4 regions of the Rhodococcus sp. NFXS4 genome follow, and region 2 is predicted to be linked to each of the others. Evidence: predicted binding sites of a transcription regulator. Region 2 holds the regulator's gene; each other region holds the start of a gene.
What was found. The regulator LexA, encoded in region 2, represses DNA repair genes until DNA is damaged. The targets are predictions, from matches to a motif close to CGAACANNTGTTCG.
Positions count from the first base shown of each region.

Region 1: a site for LexA is predicted at 2,136-2,149, ahead of J4E04_RS19650 (HNH endonuclease signature motif containing protein). Genes of this name have one in related genera too.
Region 3: a site for LexA is predicted at 1,840-1,853, ahead of cofD (2-phospho-L-lactate transferase). Genes of this name have one in related genera too.
Region 4: a site for LexA is predicted at 1,748-1,761, ahead of J4E04_RS15750 (HNH endonuclease signature motif containing protein). Genes of this name have one in related genera too.

Region 1 is NZ_CP192221.1:4,170,480-4,173,868, forward strand. Features, by position in the region: gene J4E04_RS19645 (hypothetical protein) at 330-671, shown strand; gene J4E04_RS19650 (HNH endonuclease signature motif containing protein) at 2,182-3,389, shown strand, end outside.
Region 2 is NZ_CP192221.1:2,112,909-2,116,297, reverse strand. Features, by position in the region: gene nrdR (transcriptional regulator NrdR) at 1-236, opposite strand, end outside; gene J4E04_RS09930 (hypothetical protein) at 349-717, opposite strand; gene lexA (transcriptional repressor LexA) at 1,029-1,811, shown strand; gene J4E04_RS09920 (acyl-CoA dehydrogenase family protein) at 1,873-3,015, opposite strand; gene J4E04_RS09915 (hypothetical protein) at 3,165-3,389, shown strand, end outside.
Region 3 is NZ_CP192221.1:2,726,421-2,729,809, reverse strand. Features, by position in the region: gene J4E04_RS12745 (coenzyme F420-0:L-glutamate ligase) at 1-659, opposite strand, end outside; gene cofD (2-phospho-L-lactate transferase) at 656-1,612, opposite strand; gene J4E04_RS12735 (WhiB family transcriptional regulator) at 2,216-2,446, shown strand; gene J4E04_RS12730 (metallopeptidase family protein) at 2,497-2,919, opposite strand; gene J4E04_RS12725 (DUF3499 domain-containing protein) at 3,087-3,389, shown strand, end outside.
Region 4 is NZ_CP192221.1:3,355,414-3,358,802, forward strand. Features, by position in the region: gene J4E04_RS15740 (lipase family protein) at 1-1,061, opposite strand, end outside; gene J4E04_RS15745 (hypothetical protein) at 1,135-1,374, shown strand; gene J4E04_RS15750 (HNH endonuclease signature motif containing protein) at 1,782-3,335, shown strand.

The DNA.
Region 1 (3,389 bases), 2.1 Mb from region 2:
GCGTTATAGTCGGAGTCGCCCTTACCCGGCATCAAACCATCAATGCTTATTCTCCGGCGCGACTCAGGACCCGAATCGCGTACTTGGGACCCGACTTTCTTGCCCAGTCAGCCGGGTACCTGGTCTCCGTTCTCGCGTCGCAAATCCTAGGCGTTTCCGCGCTTGCCGCTTTGGAGACCGCTCGGGTCGCGGCTTCACCGGTCATCGTTGTGGTGACGGGCCTCGCTACTTCTCTGGTCCCCACCGCCGTACGCAGTTTCAGTAGAAACGACCCAATCTACAAAAGGCAACTTCTGAGTATATCCGCCGCAGCAGTCAGCCTCGGCGCCGTGTACAGCTTGATCGTCTATTTTTCCGGGTCACGACTAGAGTATTTATTCGGTCGTAGCTTCGACGTGCATCTCGGATCTTCCCGATCGTTCGTCGCAACTGTTGACTCCGCTGCAATGGGCGCTTCAACTGTCTTATTCACTGCAGGTCAAACGACACGGTGGACCTTGGTTGCCTTAGTTGGTTCTTTGGTGACACTCGCCATGGTCGTACCAGGAGCATTACTTTTCGGTGCGTATGGAGTCGTCCTGGCCCAAGGATTAGGAGCAGGTGTGAAATCCATAACAGGCATCACCTTTGCCGTTCGCGCCCGCGCGCCACGTGCAGGCACGGCGGTCTGAAACCAAGACCCATTGCCCTGTGCGCAGGCGGTGCTCTCTCGAACCCCTACCAGCAAGTGCTGGACGTGGCTATTCCATCGTTTGAACGATACTCGGAGATTTGTTTTTCCTCGTGACCAGATCAAATGCTCAGAATTGGTTGCACACGAACCGACGCGGGTTGTCATCATCGCGATCATCGGCAATCCCTCCGACGAATCGATGCCCGTGCCAAGCCCATTGCTGGCCAGCTCGGTTCGGTGAGAAGGGGGCCGTCTCGCTGCCGGCTCTGCTTCACCTGCGCGTCGCCCACGGCCTGCTCAGAGCAGGCCTCCAGAAATTGGCCGCGAACGCGCCGACCAAGGACGTCGACTTTTGGGCGGGCCGCAGTTCACCGCTGGCCCGAACCGGGTAGCCCATTCCGTCTGGCGGTCTCAAAATTGATAGGCTTGTTTTCTGGTAGTAGTCCTCTAATCCGAACAGTGGCTCGCGGGCGGGCCGGCTCACGCGCGCGGGCGCGGGCGCGGCGCAAGCCTCGGCCACCACGATGGCGTGTAGCAAAGTGCCGACCACGACTTCGCTGGATCGAGTGCACCGACGGACCTCCGCGAATGCTGCCCGTGGTGACCTTGCGTCCGAAGCTTAGCGGTACAGATCGATCAGCGTTGTGGAGTAGCGATGACGCTGAGGTGGCGCGTCGCCAATCGCTCCGCAGCCTCGGTCGGTCACAGGTCCGCGACCACACCAGACCTCTGGTTACCAAACATCTCAGGAAAACCTCGACGCCCGCTCGCCTAGACACCTCTCGGCTAACTGCCCTGCCCTGCACGTACGTCCACGCGGGCCCAGTCCGCGTCGTCGCAGTTGATCTTTTTCGGCCGCTTCTCAAGTCAGGCCGCATGAGCGAAGTGCGGTCGAGCAAGGACTGCTCCCGGAGAACACGAGCCTCATCCTCAATGTCCGCATTGTGAATGGCACGGCCCATGACGACGCCGATGACCAGGGCTGCGACAACCCAGACGGCGCCGATGCCGTAGACGATCCACCACATCGCACGAGTGTGACACCGAAATCCGGAAATGTGACCATAAATGGCAATGAAACCATTGAGAACGTTTCTCGGCGGGGTTCGAAGCGCCACCACGGGCGTCTTCGGTACGCGATCCGCACCACAGAACCTGTCATTCGATCGGAGGACGGGGTCGACGACGCTTCCGCGCACCCGGCCTGTTCAGGCGTGTTTCGAGTTCTTCGACGCCGAGGACGAGTCGGATGAGATCGCGGGATGACTTGCAGTAGAAACAGCGGATGACCATACTTTCCGCACGGTCAGACGACGTTCGCGCATTGTTGCGCCCGATAAACCGACGCTCGGACAAGTCAGTTCCGTCGGTGTCAGCTTCGTCGCTTTTCTCGTGTTGCTGTTTCTCTGCATCAGCCACGGCCTTCTCTGAATTCGGCCCACTTGCGCGCATGTAGGCAACTCGAACACACGTTCGATTTATGTCGGTGGGTCGCGGTACTGTGAGGCATGTTTTCGGGGGGAAACGCAGGGGATGGTCGTCGTGACGACGGCTCCATCGGCGACCCCGTTCTCGCCCAGCTCGTCGCTGCGCAGGAGGAGCTGACGCGCCGCATCGCGGCCTACGACACTCAGCACATCGGGACGGCCGACCGTCTCGCCCTTCTGGTGCGGGACGAGAAGGTGACGCGGTCGCGGCAGGCGCAGGCGCACGTGTGGCTGGCCGAGCTCGTCCAGCAGCGCGGCTTCGAGGAGACCGGAGCGCACAACGCCGATGCGCTGGCCCAACTCCTCACCATCGATCGCGCAGCCGCTGTGGCGCGACTGTCCGTGGCCGCCCAGCTCGGCAACAGGACCACCCTGCTCGGCGACGTCATGGAACCCGAGCTGCCCGCCACCGCCGCGGCGCTGCGCGAGGGTGCCATCGACCCGGCCCACGTGAAGGTGATCCGGAAGTTCGACAAGAATCTCCCCGCTGCTGTGGATGCCGATACCCGCGCCCACGCGGAGCGTCACCTGGCCGACGCGGCGCGCGAGGTGCGTCCCGCGGAGCTCACGGCGCTCGCCGAGCGCATCACCGCGCACATCGTCGAGGAAGGCGAGTTCGAGCTCCCGCCGGAGCGCGTCCGCAAGCGCGGCATCTTCATGGGCAAGCAGGACAGCGACGGGATGCGCAGCGGCAGGTTCGTTCTCGATCCCGAGACCGCGGCGTACTTCGACGCCTACAACAGCAAGTACGCGGCGCTCGGAGTGGGCAATCCCGAGGACACACGCGCGCCCGTCATCGGAGAACCGGACGACGAGACCCGCCAGCGCGACACCCGGACCACACCGCAACGACGGCACGACGCCCTCAAGCTGCTACTACGCGACACACTGTCCTCCGACGATCTCGGCAAGCACCGCGGTGTGCCGGTCAAGGTCATCATCGTCGCCCGTCTCGAGGACCTGATCCGAGGCACCGGACTGGCCACCACCGCAACGGGTTCCACCATGCCGATCCGCGACGTCATCCGCATGGGGTCGCACGCCGATCACTACCTCGCTGTCTTCGGCGACGACGACGGCAGACCACTCCACTTCGGCCGCACCCGCCGCATCGCCAGTGAGGACCAGCGCCTCGTCCTCATGGCCACCGATCGTGGGTGCACCGCACCGGGATGCGATCGCCCCGCCGTCGCCACGCAGGCGCACCACATCCACGAATGGCAGGACGG
Region 2 (3,389 bases):
TCGTTGTCGACCTGGCGGCCCTGGCAGGCCCGACGGACTCCCTTGACCACCTTCTCGCGACTGAACGGCTCACTCACGCCACTGCGTTTCACGACGGAGAGCACTGCTGTCTCCACCGTGGTGAAGCGTCGACCGCACTCGGGGCAGGAACGACGCCGCCGGATCGCCTGGCCCTCTTCCGCTTCACGCGAATCGACGACGCGCGAGTCGGGGTGACGGCAGAACGGGCAGTGCATCGGACAGAGACCCCTCGATGGCTCGGGCATTTCCCGAGCGCCACGGCGGCTCTCGGTGTGTCCAGCGTACCGGGACGGCCTTCCGCGGCCCCGGGGGCGTGTCCGGCCGGTGTCAGCGTCCGGAGACGACGCCCATCTCCACCTGCTCCGAGATTGACGGCTGTGCCGGAACGTCGGCGGAGCGCATGTTCGCCAACCCCACCAGCCCCAGAACGGACACTGCTGTGATCAGCGCCACAGCGATGGGCGTCGCGAATCCGTGCCCCCGACGAGTGCGGTGTTCGACCTGCGAGACACCGTTCGAGCGGCGACGGTAGTCGACAGTGCCGCCGTCGGGGCGGCGGGAGTCGCGCGGAGCGGGGCTGCGGCGGACCGTGGTGCGCTCGCGCACGTCGGTCGTCGTGGACCCGGCCGCGCGGTCGGCCACACCCCAGTAGGAATCGTCGTCGCAGGTCCAGCGCGTGCGAACGGGTGCATGCATGTCGATGGAACGTGCGGTGCCGACAGTCAGCAGGTCACTTCGAGTCATTGCAACCACTCCTCGTGGATAGCCGGTGGCCGTCCGCGTCGCCGATGCACCGAGGTGTTCGAACAACACATTCGCCCACGCGTTCGAATGAACGCATGTTCGATGTATAGCAGTCCGGTCCGACAAAGTGCATCGAACACGCGACACGCTTCGAACAGGTGTTTGATCCGAGTCCCGTTTCGGTTTAGGTTCGACACACGCACAACGGACGTGACACCAGCACCACCTGCCCCACGTCCACTGCTACCGATGGAGGTATCTCGATGAAGGACGACAGCTCATCCGGCACGGTCGGCGGGCGCGCGTCAGCGACCGGCTCGGCCACGACCGCCGACACCGAGTCCGGTCTCACCGAACGTCAGCGGCGAGTGCTCGAGGTGATCCGTGCGTCGGTCGTCGAGCGCGGCTATCCGCCGAGCATCCGGGAGATCGGTGACGCCGTCGGATTGACGTCCACCTCGTCGGTCGCGCATCAACTGCGCACCCTCGAACGCAAGGGGTTCCTGCGCCGCGACCCCAACCGTCCCCGCGCCGTCGACGTGCGTCTGCCGGGCGAGAACGGGCGCCCCGAAGAGGTCTCTGCCGTCGCGCAGGACGATCTCGTCGCCACGGACACCACGAATCACCTCGACAGCGCGGACACACCGTCGTCGGACGACGATCGCCTGCCCGCACCGACCTTCGTCCCCGTCCTGGGACGTATCGCCGCGGGTGGTCCGATTCTCGCGGAGCAGGCCGTCGAGGACGTGTTCCCGCTTCCGCGCGAGCTCGTCGGGTCCGGCTCGCTGTTCCTTCTCCGCGTCGTCGGTGAGTCGATGATCGACGCCGCCATCTGCGACGGTGACTGGGTGGTCGTGCGTCAGCAGAACGTGGCCGACAACGGGGACATCGTCGCCGCCATGATCGACGGAGAGGCCACCGTCAAGACGTTCAAGCGGACTGGTGGGGACGTCTGGCTGCTCCCCCACAACGACCTGTTCGAGCCCATTCCCGGGAACGACGCCGTGGTGCTGGGCAAGGTCGTCACCGTGATGCGCAAGCTCTGATTCCGGACACACGAACGCCGGCGCTGGATGTCCAGCGCCGGCGTCGTCGTGTTCGAGGTTCCTACAGGTCCAGACCGCGACCAATGATCTCCTTCATGATCTCCGTCGTGCCGCCGTAGATGGTCTGCACGCGGGAGTCCATGTACGCCTTGGCGATCGGGTACTCCTTCATGTAGCCGTAGCCACCGTGCAGCTGCAGGCACCGGTCGATGAGCTTGACCTGGTTCTCGGTGGTCCACCACTTCGCCATGGCTGCTTCCTGGACCGACAGCTCGTTCGCGTTGAGCTGCTCGATGTACTTGTCCACCATGATGCGGACGGCAGTCGTCTCGGTCGCGCACTCCGCCAGCACGAATCGCGTGTTCTGGAACTTGCCGATCGGCTTGCCGAACGCCTTGCGGTCCTTGCAGTACTGGATCGTCATCGCGAGCGCGGACTCCATCGCGGCAGCCGCGACGACGGCGATCGACAGGCGCTCCTGCGGCAGGTTCTGCATCAGGTAGATGAAGCCCATACCCTCCTGACCGAGCATGTTGGCGGCAGGGATGCGGACGTCGGTGAAGCTGAGCTCCGCGGTGTCCTGCGCCTTCATACCGATCTTGTCGAGGTTGCGGCCGCGCTCGAAGCCCGGCATGTCGCGCTCGACGACGAACAGGCTGAAGCCCTGCGCGCCCTTCTCCGGATCGGTGCACGCCACCACGATGACGATGTCGGCGTTGATGCCGTTGGTGATGAACGTCTTGGAGCCGTTGAGCACCCAGTCGTCACCGTCACGGACGGCCTTGGTCTTGATGCCCTGCAGGTCACTGCCCGTGCCCGGCTCGGTCATCGCGATCGCGGTGATCAGCTCACCGGAGCAAAAGCCGGGCAGCCAGCGCTGCTTCTGCTCGTCGTTCGTCAGCTCGATGAGGTACGGAGCGACGACGTCGTTGTGCAGCGTGAACCCGATGCCGCTGTACCCACCGGCCGTGGTCTCCTCGGTGACGATGGCGTTGTAGCGGAAGTCCTTGACTCCGCCGCCGCCGAACTCCTCCGGCACTGCCATGCCCAGGAAGCCCTGCTTGCCGGCCTCGACCCAGACACCTCTGTCGACGATGTTCTGCGTCTCCCACTCCGCGTGATGCGGCGCGACGTGCTGCTCGAGAAACTTCTTGTACGAGCTGCGGAACAGGTCGTGCTCGGGCTCGAACAACGTGCGCTTCATGATTCTCCTCGTCGTGCGTACGGCGGATCTGTCTCGAGCCTAGAACCAGGTACGAGCGGGGTCGATGACCAGTGCGAGCACGTTCGGTGACCTCGGCGTCAGCCGATATCACCTGGCCCGTCCGCAATCGGCTCCGTAACCTCTGCGCGATGCCTTCTCACTTCCATGTCTCGTCGTCACGTAACCGCAACTCGATCTCGCGGTTCGGGCTGGACTGGCAGCGCATGGGTGCGGCACGGGGCATCGCAGGCAGCACTGAGCCCGAGCAGCAGGGATGCTTTCTGGCGCGAGACGAGTGGGAGTGTGACTGGTTCGTCCGGATGAACAACACCGGCGGGCCGGTCGATGTCTGGGAAGTGGCAGGTATCCGTTCC
Region 3 (3,389 bases), 610 kb from region 2:
ACGGCGACGGGAACCGAGCCGAGCTTGCCCTTCACCAGATCCCCAGCGGACGCCAGCTCGTCCGCGAGCGCGACCTCGGTGACCATCAGCTCGTTGCCCTGCGCGTCGCGACCACCGGCGTACGCGTGCAGGACGGGCAACCCGGCTGATCCGATCGCGTTGTCCGTCTGGCCGTTCCGCCACGCGCGGCCCATCGTGTCGGTGACGACGACGGCGACGGCCACGCCCAGCGAACGGCGTACACCGTCGCGCAGTGCCCGGGCGGACGCGTCGGGATCCTCGGGGAGCAGGGCCAACTCGTCCGTCGACACGTTGGATCCGTCGATGCCGGACGCGGCCTGCACGATGCCGAGGCGGTTCTCGGTGATGAGCGTGCGACCGCGCTGGGCGAGGACGCGCACGGCCTCCTGCTCGACGAGGATGCGGCGCAGTGCGTCCCGCGCCTCCGGGTCGGTCGGCGCGGTCACCAGGCGTCCCTCGACCTTGGAGACGATCTTGCTCGTGACCACCAGGACGTCGCCGTCGGCGAGCCACGGTGCTGCCGTGACGACTGCTGCCACCAGGTCGTCGCCCGGCCGGAACTCGGGGAGTCCCGCGACGGGAATCACCTCGATCGAACCGCCCGGTGCATGATCGCCGGGACCGTCGGATCGGGTCACAGGACGCCCGCTGCCTCGAGCGCGGCGCGCGCCATCCGTGCGGTCACCGCGGGCTCGGTCATGAGCAGAGGTACCGCGCGCACGTCCACGCCGGGAACGTCGGCGGTGTCGGTCTCGTGGATCAGCCAGGCGTCGAGGATGCCCGCCGCCGAGCGGGCGCCGTAGTGGCGGCCGATGGCCTCGGCCGTCGTCTCCACACCGATGACGGACAGGCACTCGTCGGCCATGCCGCGCAACGGCTTGCCGTCGATGACGGGGGAGAGCCCGACGACCTTCGCGGGTGTGGTGCGCAGTGCGGAGCGGATGCCGGGCACCGCCAGGACGGCGCCGATGCTGACCACCGGGTTGGACGGTGCGAGCAGTACCGCGTCCGCGGTCTCGATCGCCTCGACGACGCCGTCCGCCGGGGTCGCCTTGTCCGCTCCGACGTACGCGAAACTGTGAGTCGTCACAGCAGCGCGGTAGCGCACCCACCACTCCTGGAAGTGAACGGCCTTGTCGGTGCCGTCGTCGGGATCGGTGATCACCACGTGGGTCTCGCTGCGGTCGTCCGTGACGGGCAGCAGGCGGACACCCGGAGACCACCTGTCGCACAGGGCCTCCACGACTGCGGACAGCGGGTACCCGGTGCGGAGCATGCGCGTCCGGATCAGATGCGTCGCGATGTCGCGGTCCCCGAGCCCGAACCAGTCCGGGTGGGCCCCGTACGCCGCGAGTTCCTCCTTGACGCTCCACGTCTCGTCGCGTCGACCCCACCCGCGCTCGGTGTCGATGCCGTCGCCGAGCGTGTACATGCAGGTGTCGAGGTCGGGTGTGATGCGCAGGCCGTGCATCCAGACGTCGTCACCGACGTTCACCACGGCCGTGACGTCGCCGTCCGGCCCCAGCAGTTCCCGAACCCCCTGGAGGAACCGCGCGCCACCGACGCCGCCCACCACCACAGTCACCTTCATGACCCTCGACCCTAGGCGGTCGCCGTCGGCGCGATCGGGCCGGTGGGCGCGAACCACGGCGTGTCCGACGCGAAACACCGGGGAAGTCTCGCCTTCCGGGAAAACCGGAGATCGGATGGTATTGCAAATCGAGCGGTCCGCTTGACCGCGACACACCGCGGCGTGTCTAATCACAGTCATGTCATTAACGGTTCGAACGGCGGAATCGCTTGTAGCGAACCACCGTTCGAACACGTGTTCCCATGAGTCGACACGAGTTCGCGCGCTGCGTTCCGCAGCGTCACGTCCCATGGTGACACGATGCTTCGCTCTTCGATCCGGCTTCGCGGTCGATCATCGACACAAGTGACCGACAACAACTGCGCTCGAACAGGTGAGGAGGCGGACGTGATGCCGGAACAACACCACGACCTCGGTCGACAGGAGTCCCCCGTCGGGGAACTCGACGACGTACGGCACGTGGATGCCGTGACGGAGGACGCCCCGGCGGACCCCGTGGACGGGATCGACCCGGAGGACGTCTCTGTCGACGACGTCGACCCGCCGCTCACGAGCCTCGGAATGCCTGCGCCCGCACTGCATCTGAGTCTGGTGCCGGGCGACATGGATCCGCTCGAGGATCAGTGGCAGGAGCGCGCTCTGTGCGCTCAGACCGATCCCGAGGCGTTCTTCCCGGAGAAGGGCGGCTCGACGCGCGAGGCCAAGCGTATCTGCCTCGGGTGCGAGGTGAAGGACGACTGCCTCGAGTACGCCTTGGCGCACGACGAGCGGTTCGGCATCTGGGGTGGGCTGTCCGAGCGCGAACGTCGCCGCCTCAAGCGCGGCATCATCTGACGCGTCGCGTCACCGCAGCCGCCGAACGACGCGCCGCAGGCGCCGGGGTGTCAGTCGTCCTCGGTGTCGGGGTCGACCACCTCGGGCGTGACCCCCAGGTAGGTCGCCACCTGCTCCACCAACACGTCGTGCACCAGGTCCGTCAGCTCCAGCGAGTCGTGTGCTCTCCGCTCGAGGGGCCGACGGAACAGCACGATCCGAGCCCGCGTCGTCGCTCCGCGCGTGTCCACTCCCGCCGGAACGAGTCTCGACAACGGCACCGGGCCCTCGGCCACGACCTCGGGTGGCCAGTTCACCGATTCCGGGTCCACCGCACGGATCTTCGGCACGTCGTCGACGGCGATGTCCAGTTTCGTCAGCCGGTCGTGCCACTTGCGGTCTATCTCGGCGAACGCGTCCAGCACCGCCGCATCGAACTTCTCGGCGCGAGACCTGCGTGCGGGCACCGTGTCGGGGAACAGGGTGCCGCGCATTCCGCGACCCCGCCGCGCCGCGGACCGCGAGCTGGACGCCCGATGTTCCCGTCCGGGACGGCCGCCGGCGCGGCCGCGGGGTTGAGAGGATCCGGTGAACGACACGCGCCCATGCTACGACCGTGTCCTGCGAGGCACGCCGGAGGACACGCGCTAGGGTTCGACCTGTGAGAGCTGTGCGGGGATGCTGCCGACCGGGATGCAAGAGACCGGCCGTCGCGACGTTGACGTACGTGTACTCCGACTCGACCGCCGTCGTCGGACCTCTCGCCACCGTGGACGAGCCCCATTCCTGGGATCTGTGCGAGGTGCACGGTTCGTCGATCACCGCCCCCAAGGGGTGGGAGATGGTGCGCTACGAGGGTGGGTTCTCCACGTCCAGCCCCGACGAGGACGATCTGACCGCACTCGCCGAGGCCGTCCGCGAGGCCGGTGCGCGTGAGCGTCCCGCTCCGTCCCTCGGTCGACGT
Region 4 (3,389 bases), 1.2 Mb from region 2:
CGGAAGGTCAGCGGTTCGCCGTTGGCCGTCATGGCCGCCGCGAGCGACAGGGCGGACGGTGCCGGCACATCGACGTCCCGCAGACCCTGGCCGATGAAGACGGGACGGTCGTACCCGGAGGTGGGCACACCCATGTAGTCGTTCAGCAGTCCGTACACGTTCGGGATCTGCGCCAACGGCCGCGAGAACATGTCGCCCAGTCGCAACCCGGACACCGCATCGTGGAACGGGTTCGCGCACTGCGTCTCGGCGGTGTCCACCCACTGCCGGCCGAGCGGAGTCAGGTAGGAGTTCAGATCGATCTCCGGATGGGCGGCACGCAACCCCGCCAGGATGTAGAAGACGTACGACGTCAGACCGTCCGGAATCGCGACGGGCGGGACTCCGGGCCCGAGCGGAAGCAGAACGAGTTCGATGTTGGCGGGCACGCCGGTCCCGACGGCGCCGAGGTAGTCCAGGCCGTCGCCGCCGTACTCGGTGGCGTACCGCGCGGTGGTCACCGCGGCGCCGCCGCCCTGGGACTGGCCGATCGCGACCCAGCGATTCGACAGCGTCGGCTCCAGTTCCCTTGCAGCAGCGACACTGTCGACGACGCTGTGCGCCTGCACCTTGCCGTCCAGGTACGGCATCACTCCGGGGGTACCGAGTCCCACGTAGTCCGTGGCGACGATCGCGTAGCCGCGGTTCAGCCACGTCTGGAGGTACGGGAAGTCGCGGTCCGGCAACGTGGGGCCGACGACCGACGGAGCGCAGTCGTCGCCGAGCCCGGACGTGCCGTGGGCCCACGCGATGACAGGCCAGCCACCTTGGGGCGCCTCGCCGGGCGGCAGATAGACGCCACCGGTACTCAGGGCCGGCTCGTTCTGCGAGCCCACCGACCAGTAGGTGATGCGCCGGGCGTCGACACTTCCCGGAATCGGGGCCGGTGACGCTGTCGATCCGACGAAAGTGCCCGGATCACGGTCCTGCGCCTGCGCCACACCCGTGAGGGTCAGCGCGACGGACGTCGTGGCGGTCAGGGTCACCAAGGCGCGCAGCAGGCGGCGGGAGCGGTTCGGCACGGCGTCACCGTACCGCTCCGGCACCGGATTCCGGACTAGAACATACGTTCGATCACGGCTACGCTCTTCAGTCATGGACGAGGTGGGTGCGACGCAGAGTTCGGTGAATGACAAGGTGCTCGAGCTGCGCGCGGTCGCGGACGAGCTCCGGGCGCTCGACGACCACCGGGTGGCCCTCGGCGACAAGCTGGTGGACCTCGAACACTGGTTCCGACGGGTGGGGTGCCTGGAGTTGTCCGACCACGCGCTCGACGTCTTCGTCTCCCGCTACGTGGGCCGGGTCTTCGAGCTGGCGGACGGCCTACGCGAGTAGCCGTGACCTCGCGTCACACTCAGTTGTGACCGCCGTCGCCCCGATCGGCACCACGTGGGGTGCCCCTCATTCCGGTGGAAACCACCTCGCAGCGGGCAATCATGGAGCACGGCGGGACACGCTCCCGCCGGGGCCGGTCAGGGGAACCGACCTCAGCACGATCGGAGGAAACACATGATGATCACACTGACACTCGTCGGCGCGGCAGCACTCGCGGTCGCACTGTTGTCCGGCGGACGCGACCTGGACTTCCGGGGACGCCAGATGTCGCACAGCTACCGTTCGCGCTGACACCGACGCACATCGACGACTGCCCACCGTTCACCTGTGAACGGTGGGCAGTTCTCTGTCCGTATTCGGTGACATCTACTATCGAACATATGTTCTAATCCATGTAGTCTGAAGTCATGGAATCGGGGGATCCAGGGTCGGCCTGGCAGGTGCAGATGGGCCGACGTGTCGGCGCGCTGCCTGCTGTGGCCGCACCTGTCGACGATCCCCGCGTGTGCGCGCTACTCGCCCAGCTCGGCTCCGCGGTCGAGGGCATCGCCATGCTCGACGCGTCGACGCTCACCAGCGAGGACCGACTGGCGCTGGTCTGCGGGGCCGAGAACACCCGGCGCCTGCTCACCGGCGCGTCACACACCTGGCTCAACGGCCTGGTGGCCGGCTCGGGATTCGACTCAGTGCTCGGTGCGATCGGCGCGAGCGGTGTTCCGCACGCACTGGCGCACATGCTGCGCATCACCACGGCTGCCGCGGCATCCCGCCTTGCCGTGGCACGCGATCTCGGCACCGGAACGACCATGACGGGTGAGACGCTCGATCCGCCGTTGACCCACACGGCCGCGGCAGCGCGGGACGGCGCGCTGGCCGACGCACACGTCTCGATCATCCGCTCGTTCCTGAAGAAGCTCCCTCACGCCGTCGATGCCGAGACGCGCGACGCCGCCGAGCAGACTCTCGCCGACCTTGCGCGCACGGTCGGACCGGAGGAGCTCACGGCCATCGCGACGCGCCTCACCGAATACCTCGATCCCGACGGAGCGGAGCCCGACGATCGCGACCGCGCCAGGAAGCGCTTCTTCGAGATCGACCCCCAGGGTCCCGATTCGATGTCGACCGGCCGCTTCTGCGTCGACCCGGTGCTGCGCGCCCTGCTCGACGCGTTCCTCGCCAAGTTCGCGGCACCCGGAACGAACGCTCCCGACGGTTCAGTCGATCTCGACGCCCCGCCCCCGAACGATGACACGACCCCCACCGACGCTGTCCCGTCCGGCGACGCAGGACAACCGGCCGACAGCGCGGAAGGGTCGGACGACCGCGAGGCCCAGTGGGACCACCGCACCCCCGGCCAGCGCAATCACGATGCACTGACCTACCTCCTGAAGGACGTGCTGGCCTCGGGTCGACACGGACAGCATCGTGGGCTGCCCCTGTCCGTGGTCGTGTCGGTGTCACTCGACCAGCTCACCGCCGCAGCAGGTCTTGGACTCACCGCCACCGGATCCACGGTCCCGGTGGCCGATGTCGTCAGGCTCGCGGCCGAGGCGCACCACTACCTCCGCGTCTTCGACGGGGCCACCGGCAGCACGCTGCACTTCGCCCGAGCCCGCCGGTGCGCGAGCACCGACCAGCGGCTCGCCCTGTTCGCCCGCGACCGCGGCTGCACCGGGCCGGGATGCTCGGCCCCCGCGTCACGGTGCGAGGCCCACCATGTCGACGACTGGGCGGCGGGCGGCCTGACCGACATCGACGACCTCGCGCTGGCGTGCGACGTCCACCATCCGCTCGTCGGCGAACGTGCCGGCCAGTGGGCCACCAGCACCGCTCCCCCGAGTCATCCGTACCCGGGCACAGTGCTGTGGCATCCGCCTGCCGTCATCGACGAGGGTCGGCACGGCATCCCGAACCACCTGAACTTCCCGGAACGGCACCTCGCGCCGCCCCCGGACGACTGATCGAATCCGAGACGGTGAGCCGAGGGCGACCTCAGGTTCGACACTGCGCCGGCC